Regions from separate parts of the Terrabacter sp. 2RAF25 genome, predicted to be linked through region 3. Evidence: riboswitches for the same ligand, from Rfam matches in the RefSeq annotation. Region 3 holds a riboswitch; each other region holds the start of a gene.
What was found. Region 3 has a riboswitch for cyclic di-AMP ahead of AB4091_RS04255 (C40 family peptidase). Riboswitches for the same ligand answer to the same signal wherever they lie in the genome.

Region 1 (3,264 bases), on a different contig from region 3:
GGCTGATGGACCGCTACGGACGGGTCGCGGCGGCCGTGCCGAGCATGCTCGTGCTGGGCCTCGGGATGGCGCTGCTCCCGCTCGCGACGAGCCTCGTCGCCGTGACGGCCGCCGCGACGGTGCTGGGCGTGGGCAACGGGCTCGGGGCCGGTTTGATCATGACGCTGGGCGCTGACGCGTCACCCGTCGACGGCCGCGCCCAGTTCCTCGGTGGCTGGCGGCTCTGCGCCGACCTGGGAAGGGCCGCGGGCCCCCTGGCGTTGTCAGCTCTGAGCGCAGTCATGTCCCTCGGTGCCTCAGCCGTCGTGCTCGGCGCCGGCGCCGTGGTCGGGGCGGGATGGCTGCGCGTCTGGGTGCCTCGGCACGACCCGACTCGGGCACCGACCAGGGCATCGAACAGGGGCTGAGGACGGGCACCTCCACCGGCAGCGCGACGGGCGGTCACTGACCGTCCGAGGATTCTGAGAAGGTATGACCGTGACGGACCTGATCGACACCACCGAGATGTACCTGCGGACGATCTACGAGCTCGAGGAAGAGGGCATCGTGCCCCTGCGGGCCCGCATCGCCGAGCGTCTCGGCCACTCGGGCCCGACGGTCTCGCAGACCGTGGCCCGGATGGAGCGCGACGGCCTCGTCGCGGTCTCCGGCGACCGTCACCTCGAGCTGTCCGACCACGGACGCCTGCTCGCGACCCGCGTCATGCGCAAGCACCGCCTCGCCGAGCGCCTCCTCGTCGACGTCATCGGCCTCGAGTGGGAGTACGCCCACGACGAGGCGTGCCGTTGGGAGCACGTGATGTCCGAGAAGGTGGAGCGCAAGATCCTCGGCCTCATCGGCGACGGTCTCGAGTCGCCCTACGGCAACCCGATCCCCGGTCTCGACGAGCTGGGCATGCACCAGGACGAGGACTTCCTCACCGGGCTGATCCCGCTCACCACCGCCGTGCGCGACAGCGCCTCGCGCGTGACCATCCGGCGCATCGGCGAGCCGGTCCAGGTCGACCCCGAGGCGCTCGGACTCCTGACGAGCGCGGGCGTCGTGCCCGGGGCCCACGTCGACGTGGCGCGCGACGGCGCCTGGGTCGTGGTCGTCCGCGACGGCGTCGAGTCCGGCGCCGGCGTCTCGCTGCCCGAAGAGGTCGCGGTCCACGTCTACTGCCAGACCGCCTGACGACCTCCGCGCCCAAGGCGTACGTCAAGGTGTGCCCCCTCTGGTGGGGGTGTCTTGGCATGCCTTGCCACATTTGTCCTGGCGGCCGGAAGTTCTCCAAGTTCTGCGGACCTGGAGGTGACAACCTGCGGCCGGTTGGGTAGCGTGGCCGCACTTGCTCTCCCCGTCGAGCGAGTGCCCCGGGTCGGACCGCCTAGTCCTGCCATCGACCTGTGGCCAGTGACGAACCGCAATGGCAGGAGCGGGGGAACCACTTTCTCCGGACGTCGAGAGACGTCCTCGGGGTGAAGCCTTCCGTTGGACCGCAATGGTCCGAGCGAAGGCCGGGCACGTACCTCCAGCCCGAACCCGACAGCTCACTTCGTAGGCGTCGAGAGGTCAAACGTGGCTCAGAACGTTCCCGGGCGCCACCGCGCCCCCGGTCGATTCAACGCGATCTCGGAGCTCAAGACGATCGCCAGGGAGTCGGCCCAGCCGGCCGTCAAGGGTGCCGCCATCGTCGCCGCCTCGGGCGGCCTGGTCGCCTCGTTCGCCGGCACGGCGAACGCCGCAGACGGTGTGAACAGCGCCGCCGCGGGTCCCGCGGTCGTGGGTCCCCAGGTGGGCACCCTCAAGGCGTCGAACGCCCTGTCGGCCATCGGCTACGGCAAGCCGGCCCTCAAGTCCACGCCGCTCGTCATCGAGGACATCAAGGTCAAGCGCGAGCGCGCCGAGGCCGCGGCCGCGGCCGCGGCCGACAAGGCTGCCGCCTCGCGCGCCGCCGACCGTGCAGCTGCCGCCGACCGTGCCTCGCGCTCGACGGCCCGTGTCGCCCTCGACAACGCGAAGATCCCGAGCGCCTCCGGCATCGTCGGCATCGCGCAGTCCTTCTTCGGCGTGCCCTACGTCTACGGCGGCTCGTCGCCGTCGGGCTTCGACTGCTCGGGCTTCACCTCCTACGTCTACCGCCAGGCGGGCATCTCGATCCCGCGCACGGCCTCGGCCCAGCAGGCCGCGGCGACGCGCGTCAGCGACCCCCAGCCGGGCGACCTCGTCTTCTTCGGCTCGCCGGCGTACCACGTGGGCATCTACGTCAGCCCCGGCCGCATGATCGACGCCCAGCGTCCCGGTACCGTCATCGGCAACCACTCGATCTGGACGGCGCCCTCGGGCTACGGCCGCTTCTGAGCATCGCTCGACCTCTCTGTTCGTTGTGCCCTCGCCGACTCCGGCGGGGGCACAACGCTTTTCGGGGCCGTGGTTGACTGAGTCGATGACCGACCAGCCTGCCGCCGAGTCCACGACCCACATCGAGCTCGACTTCTGGAGCGACGTGGTCTGCCCCTGGTCCTGGGTGGCCAAGCGACGCGTCGAGGCTGCCGTCGCCGCCTTCGAGCGGCCGCACGACGTCACCGTGCGCCTGCGTTCCTTCGAGCTCGAACCGGACGTCCCGCGCGGCGGGGGCGTGCCCGTCGTCGAGCACGTGGCGGCGCGCCACGGCGGCGACGGTGAGGCGGGGCGGCTCATGAACGCCCGAGCGAGCGAGGTGGCCGAGGCCGACGACCTCTACTTCGACTGGGACCGCGCCGTGCGGGCCAACAGCTTCGACGCTCACCGTCTGTGTGCGCTGGCCGGCGAGATGGGCGGGCCTGCCCTGCGCTCGGCTGCCGTGGAGCGCTTCCAGTCGGCGCACTTCAGCGAGGGGCTGGCGATCGACGACCACGAGGTGCTCCAACGGCTGTCCGCCGAGTGTGGTCTCGACGAGCGGCGGGTCTCGGCCGTCCTCGCGTCCGACGAGTACGCCGACCAGGTGCGGGCTGATGAGCAGCAGGCCCGCTCGATGGGCGTCAGCTCGACGCCGTTCGTCGTGGCCAACGCGTATGCCGCCGTGTCGGGTGCGCGCCCCGTCGACGACTACCTCGCGCTGCTGCGCGGCGTCGCCACCCAGACCATCTGAGCGACTGCGTCAAAAACCGCAAAACGCCCATAGCGCAGGGAGATTCGTCCACCTGCTGGCATGTCGCGCCCGCCTTGGCGACACGGCACCCGATCGGGGTGCAGGATGCAGCCAGTGCGGTGCTGGCGCGATGGTTCTTCCGCCTCGCGCGGTTG
Region 2 (3,264 bases), 680 kb from region 3:
GGGACGGTCGCCAACGGCCTCAAGAGCAGCACCAACGACTCGATGCTCCTCCTCGGCGGCGGTGCGCTCCTCGCCGCAGCCGGCTCCGGTGCCTTCGCCGCCCGCCGTGCTGCACGGTCGCGCGGCTGAGCGAGCGAAAGTCCCATGACGGATCAGCCGGGCACCTCGGGCCGGTCGAACCAGCCGAGCCCGTCGGGCCGGATGCCGTCTCAGCAGGGTCGCCGCGTCACCACAGGTGTCGCGGCGGCCCTGCTCGCAACGGCCGTGCTGCTCGCCGTCGGTGTCGTCGCGCTCGTCATCGGGATCCGCGGCCCGTCCGGGAGTCCGGCACCCGCGCCACCCGCGCCACCCGCGGCGGCTCCGGCCCCAGCGACCCCGGGCGCGCCCTCGACCGCCACGTCGACCTCAAGGACCCCCGCCAAGGGACCGGCGACGACTGCTCCCACGCGGCCGACGTCCGACCCGGGCGCCGCATTCGGGCGGTTCCTCGACGCGTCGGAGCCGACGTCGCTCGAGATCCCGTCGATCGGGGTGGGCTCGCGGACGTTCGTGCCCCTGCGCATCCAGCGCGACGGCACGATCTCTGTGCCCGGCACGGCCCAGGAGGTCGGCCTCTACGACGCGGGGCCCACACCGGGCCAGCTCGGTCCCTCGGTCATCGCAGCGCACGTCGACACTCCGGCCGGCGTGCCGGGCATCTTCCACGAGCTCGGCAGGGTCAAGGCCGGCGACGTCGTCGAGGTCGCACGACAGGACGGCTCGCACCTGACCTTCACCGTCGACCGCGTCGCGGCCTACCGGAAGTCACAGTTCCCGACCGACCTCGTCTACAAGAGCGACTTCCGACGTGCCGAGATCCGCCTCGTCACCTGCGGCGGACCCACTGACAGCCGCAACGAGTACCGCGACAACGTCATCGTGTTCGGCCACCTGGCGAGCGCCGCCTGACGCGGCCCGACGGGCCCCTCGACCTCGTCCTCCGGCTCGCCGACCAGCCACACCGGGACGTCCACGGGTGACCCTGCGCGTCGCGTCCACGTCAGGGCAGAGTCAGCGTCTGTCTTGTGACTCGCATCACAAGCGACCAAAGGTATGCCGCAGGTAAAGCCCTTCAAAACGGACCGTCAACGACGTTTCTGGCACGTCTCCGTTACCTCAGCGTGACTTTTGCCCGTCGAGTCATCTACTCTTCGGGGAGTCCGGCCACCTGGTCGGGCGCTCGAGAGGTGGACCGCCTAGTCCTGTCACCGCCTGTCGAGCGAGAGCAAACCTTGTGACGGGAGCGGAGGAACCACACGTTTCTCCGGGCGTCCGGCGCCACGACTCCGGACGTCCTTGGGGTGAAGTATTCGCCCGGGTCGCGACTCGTCGCGGGCCGGGTGAGAACCGGGCACCTTTCCGCCCGAACCCGACAGCTAACTTCGTAGGCGCGGAGAGGTACAAGCGTGAACAACGAGATCATCCGCGGCCGCCACCGTGCGCCAGGCCGTCACAACCCCCTGAACGAGCTCAAGCTCCTCGCGCGTGAGACGGCACAGCCGGCCATGAAGGGTGCGGCCTTCGTCGCAGCCACTGGTGGCCTCGTCGCCACCTTCGCGAACCCCGCGAGCGCCGAGCCCCTGTCCGCCACGACCGCCGGCGCTGCCGCCGTCGGCCCGACCACCGGCGCCGTCCCCGCCGCCTCGACCGCTCTGGCGAAGATCGGCTACGCGCCGGTCGCCCAGAAGGCTGTCAGCCAGCCCGCCGCGGCCCCCAAGCCGCGCGTCATCGAGGACATCCAGGTCAAGACGGAGCGCGCCGCCACCAAGGCTGCTGCCGTCAAGGCCGCTGCCGTCAAGGCCGCCGCCGAGAAGGCTGCTGCCGAGCGCAAGGCCGCCGCCGAGCGCGCCTCGCGTGACCTCACGCGTCGCACGCTGACGGCGACCACGTCCACGGCCAAGGCGGTCAGCAACGGCTCCGTGCCGAGCGCCTCCTCCGGCATGCGCTCGGACCACAACTGGGCCACCGCGGGCCAGTGCACCTGGGGCGCGCTCGCCAAGTGGTACGCGTCCGAGGGCTACTACCCCGGCGGCTGGACCGGCAACGCGATGGCGTGGGCCTCGGGTGCCGCCAACGCGGGTTACACGGTCACCGGCACCCCGCGTACGCGCTCGATCCTCGTCATGCAGCCCGGCGTGCACGGCTCCTCGGGCGTCGGCCACGTCGCCTGGGTGACGGCCGTCAACGGCAACCAGGTCACCATCGTCGAGATGAACGCCCTGGCCGGTGCGTACAACTACAACACCCGCACCCTGACCGACGGTCCGGGCATGAAGTACATCTACGCGCCGTGACCCTCGCGGACTGAGCGCTTGTACCGAAGGGGAGGATGCTGCGACATCCTCCCCTTCGCCATACCCGCCAACCATCCCCCGCCAACCATCCCCGCCAACCATGCCCGCCAGCCACGCCCCCGGCGGTGCCTGACGCGTCACACCGGGCGTCCTCGGGGGAATGCTCGCCCACCTGTCCGACTTGTCGCCTAGGTAGTTGAAGGCTCCACCCACACGGGCGCGGAGCCGCGGACCATCACCGCCGGCTACACCGACACTTCACCGACAGTGAGGAGCAGGCCTGTGTCCACGGCCTTCGAGACCATCCGCATCGGCCGCTGGGACCTCCCCCAGCGCTTCGTCATGGCCCCCCTGACGCGCAACCGCGCGGGCGCGGGCCAGGCGCCGACCGAGCTCAACGCCGAGTACTACGGCCAGCGCGCGAGCGCCGGTCTCCTGATCACCGAGGGCACCCAGCCCAGTGCCGTCGGGCAGGGCTACCTCGACACCCCCGGCATCCACTCCGACGAGCAGGTCGCCGGCTGGCGCCTCGTCGCCGACGCCGTGCACGAGGGCGGCGGCCACGTCGTCGTGCAGCTCATGCACGCGGGTCGCGTCGCACACCCCGACAACAAGGGTGGCCTCGAGAGCGTCGCCCCGAGCGCCGTCGCGGCACCCGGCTCCGTCGTCACGCCGTCGGGCGAGCAGCCGTATGCCGTCCCGCGCGCCCTCGAGACCGACGAGATCCCCGCGCTCGTGGCGGAGTTCGTCCACGCGGCCCGGCAGGCGATCGCGGCCGGGCTCGACGGCGTCGAGGTGCATGCCGCGAACGGCTACCTGCCGCACCAGTTCCTGGCACCGTCGACCAACCAGCGCTCCGACGCCTACGGCGGTTCGCCCGAGAACCGCGCACGGCTCGTCGTCGAGATCACGACGGCCGTCGCCGAGGCCA
Region 3 (3,264 bases):
CACGCAGCGTGAGGACGTCACCGGCGAGCATGTCGACCCAGCGCAGACCACCCCACGTCGACGACCAGACGGGGCCCTCGCCGTGGTAGCAGAGCGCGTCGGTAACCTGCTCGGGCACACCCTCGACCAGACCGGCCTCGGTGGGACCCATCAGTCCCACCACACGCCGACGTAGTGGTGTCCCTCCGGCACGCCAGGCGCGTCGACCAGCCAGTCAGCGCCCTCCGCCGGGCCACCGCTCGACTCGGTGTCGGCGTCGATCGTCATCGCGTCGACCTCGTCGGGCTGCAGTGTGGTGATGACGGCCAACCCACTGGCGTAAGGCCATTCGTCGTCGGGAAAGTCCTCGAACTCCAGCACGTCGAGCTCGACCCGGACGTCGTGCACCTCAGGGTGCGAGCGCAGGTCGAGCAGCACCTTGCGCACCGCGGCGAGCGGCACGTCCTCCGGCCGGTTGGGTGCGATGCTCCACTCGCAGTCGTTGCCGTCGAAGAACTGCTCGAGGGTCACCGCCACCTGCGCCGTGGCTCCCCCACGCCCGCGGACGTGGTCGACGAAGGCGGACTGCTTGGTCAGATCCATGACGGTCGTGGGCCCCTGGGGTCGCGGTCAGTGCGCTGGCGCGGCGTCGGCTACACTGACGCCGCGTGCCGCCTCGCGAGCCCTTGCAGGGCACCAGCCGGCGGCCCGTGCGAGCGTAGCTCAATGGTAGAGCGCCAGCTTCCCAAGCTGGATACGCGGGTTCGATTCCCGTCGCTCGCTCCATCCATGACGGAGCCGCAGGTGGGAAAGCATTCCCTACCTGCGGCTCCTTCATCCGGTCCTGTGCCCGTCGCGACCGCCGAGGCGGTCCACCCCGGGGGAGGATGGCCCGCGCGGAGGGGTCGACGTGGCGGCATGAGGGTCTGAACGGGTCGTGGGGGGAACGGCCCGTCGGGGTCCCTGACGGCCACGCTGGCGTGGGCACCGGCCCGTCGTGACGGTGGACCGGACGACCATGTGCGCGAGAGATGAGCCCTGCTGGGAGGTCTGTTCCGGGCTAGCGCACCCGGCCGGCCACCCAGGCGCTGGTCCACAGCTTCGAGAGCTGCACGCGCTGGCCCGGTCGCGGCGAGTGCCAGACCTTGCCGCTGCCCGCGTACACCCCGACGTGGTAGGCGCGTCCGGCGCTCATGAAGAAGACGAGGTCGCCGGCGAGGATGTTGGACTTGGCCACCCGCACGGTCCTCAGGCGCTGGGCGTTCGCCGTGCGGGGCAGCGCGACGTGCAAGCGGGTCCGGTAGACGTAGTAGATGAGGCCGGAGCAGTCGAACGCGTACGGTCCGGCAGCACCCCAACGGTAGGGCTTGCCCCTCTGCGCGGCCGTGAGGCGAAGCGCCTGGATGCGACGCGGGACGGCGGCCACGGGAGCGGAGGCCACGTTGACAGTCTTCTTCGGCGCTGCCTTGACGGCTTGCGGAGCCGCGGCAGGCGGCGCCGTCGTGGAGGCGGGCGGTGCGCCGCCGGTGCCCACGAGGAGCGCGGCGCCGAGCAGCGGGGTGAGGGCGAGGGACTGGAGCGGCAGTCGTCGTGCGGGGCGCCGGTGGCGCCCGGGTCGTGCAGGTCGTGCGGGGCGTGCAGGACTCGAAGCGGGCATGGTCGGGTTCCTTCCCACGCCTTCGAGGTGAGCTGTCGGGTTCGGGCAGAAGTGGCCCGGCCGCATGTCGCGGCTTCACCCCAAGAACCGGTCCTAGCCGGCCCAGAAAGTGGGTCCCCCGCTCCTGTCCGCGTGATGCGCAACTGCCCCGACCGGCGGACAGGACTCGGCGTACCGGCGGGCCGGCCGGGGAGGACCCCGGCCGATGAACTGCATCGACGGTCGCAGACGAATCGTTGAACCGTGTAGGTCACGGCTCGATATCGGCAGATGTTGCCAAGACAAACCTCCTCAAGGCGGGTTTTCGGACGGCCACACACGAAACCGTCCGAAAACGACTGGACCGTTGACAGGCTTCCGGCGCACGATGGACGCCGCTCCGCACCGGAGTCGTCAGTCGTCAGCGGGAGGTCCCGCGGAGGGGTGGGTGGCCTCCATGGCCTGCTCAGCGGTCACGGTCCCGCGTCACCTCACCCACCCCGGCTGACCGGGTCACCCGGTCCTGCCCCACTGACAGGAACACCGTGAAACCACTGACAGACAACGAGATTCGCACCGCCCTCGTAAACTGCTCGCGCCGCGAGGCGAAGCAGGCCAGCATCCCGGGCAACCTCGAGACCCTCCCCTGGGAGCAGCTCGACTTTCTAGGCTGGGTCGACCGCAGCAACCCCCAGAGGGCGTATGCCGTCGTGCCCGTCGGTGACGAGGCCGTGGCCTTCGTCCTTCGGGCGTCGGAGCACACGCGCAAGGCGAGGGCCATGTGCGCCTGGTGCGAGGACGCTTTCGCCACGGCCGACGTGCGGCTGTGGGTCGCGCGCCGGGCCGGCGCCGCCGGGCGCGAGGGCAACAGCCTCGGCACTCTCGTCCACGCCGACTTCAGCTGCTCCCAGCACGTGAGCCGCCCGCCGAACGCGATGGAGGGCGGGCTCGACGCGGCCTCGCTCGTCGACCGGCGCGTGGAGGAGCTCCGGGCGCGATCGTCCGCCTTCGCGCGTCGGGTCCGCGACGGCTCCTGACTCGGCGCCGATGTCCTGAGGTCCACGAGCCAGCCCGCGTCAGGGCATCGGCTCGACGGGCTCTCCCGACAGCACGCCGTCCATGATCCGGCGCCAGATCGGGGCGGCGTAGCAGGCGCCGGTCATCGAGGCGCACGACTTGCCTGCCATCGACACGTTGAACATGTGCCGAGTCGGGTGGACCGGGTTGCCCACCCACACAGCGGTGGCCAGCTGCGGCGTGTAGCCGACGAACCACGACTGCGCATTGCCGTCGGACGTGCCGGTCTTGCCGGCGGTCGGCCGCCCGGGCAGCTGGTTGAGGATGCCCGACCCGTGCGTCATGTTGTACTCCAGGTACTGGGTCGCCTGGTCGACGGCGTCCGGGTCGGCCACCTGCCTGCAGGCCGGAGGCGGCGCCCACAGCGTGCGACCACCCTGCACGACACTCGAAACCGGGTGGACGTCGCAGACGGTGCCGTGGTCGGCGAGTCCGGCGTACGCCTCGGCCATAGTCTGGGGCGAGACAGCCTGCGCGCCGAGCACCACCTGTGGCGGGTAGGTGCCGAGGGGCTGTCCGTCACCACCGTGGATGCCGAACGCCGTCATCGTGGAGTGGATCGCGCACACGCC

Region 1: linked by a shared signal. The riboswitch ahead of AB4091_RS15960 (C40 family peptidase) and the one ahead of AB4091_RS04255 (C40 family peptidase) in region 3 are both predicted to bind cyclic di-AMP.
Region 2: linked by a shared signal. The riboswitch ahead of AB4091_RS07425 (CHAP domain-containing protein) and the one ahead of AB4091_RS04255 (C40 family peptidase) in region 3 are both predicted to bind cyclic di-AMP.

The regions. Positions count from the first base shown of each region.
Region 1 covers NZ_JBFRGJ010000006.1:179,722-182,985, forward strand. The annotation lists gene AB4091_RS15950 (MFS transporter) at 1-407, shown strand, start outside; gene AB4091_RS15955 (iron dependent repressor, metal binding and dimerization domain protein) at 478-1,173, shown strand; cyclic di-AMP (ydaO/yuaA leader) riboswitch at 1,384-1,555, shown strand; gene AB4091_RS15960 (C40 family peptidase) at 1,558-2,340, shown strand; gene AB4091_RS15965 (DsbA family oxidoreductase) at 2,426-3,109, shown strand.
Region 2 covers NZ_JBFRGJ010000002.1:896,491-899,754, reverse strand. The annotation lists gene AB4091_RS07435 (hypothetical protein) at 1-129, shown strand, start outside; gene AB4091_RS07430 (sortase domain-containing protein) at 145-948, shown strand; cyclic di-AMP (ydaO/yuaA leader) riboswitch at 1,256-1,442, shown strand; gene AB4091_RS07425 (CHAP domain-containing protein) at 1,446-2,333, shown strand; gene AB4091_RS07420 (alkene reductase) at 2,616-3,264, shown strand, end outside.
Region 3 covers NZ_JBFRGJ010000002.1:213,810-217,073, forward strand. The annotation lists gene AB4091_RS04240 (SMP-30/gluconolactonase/LRE family protein) at 1-151, opposite strand, end outside; gene AB4091_RS04245 (hypothetical protein) at 151-582, opposite strand; tRNA gene AB4091_RS04250 (tRNA-Gly) at 692-765, shown strand; gene AB4091_RS04255 (C40 family peptidase) at 1,040-1,636, opposite strand; cyclic di-AMP (ydaO/yuaA leader) riboswitch at 1,639-1,786, opposite strand; gene AB4091_RS04260 (FBP domain-containing protein) at 2,161-2,652, shown strand; gene AB4091_RS04265 (transglycosylase domain-containing protein) at 2,692-3,264, opposite strand, start outside.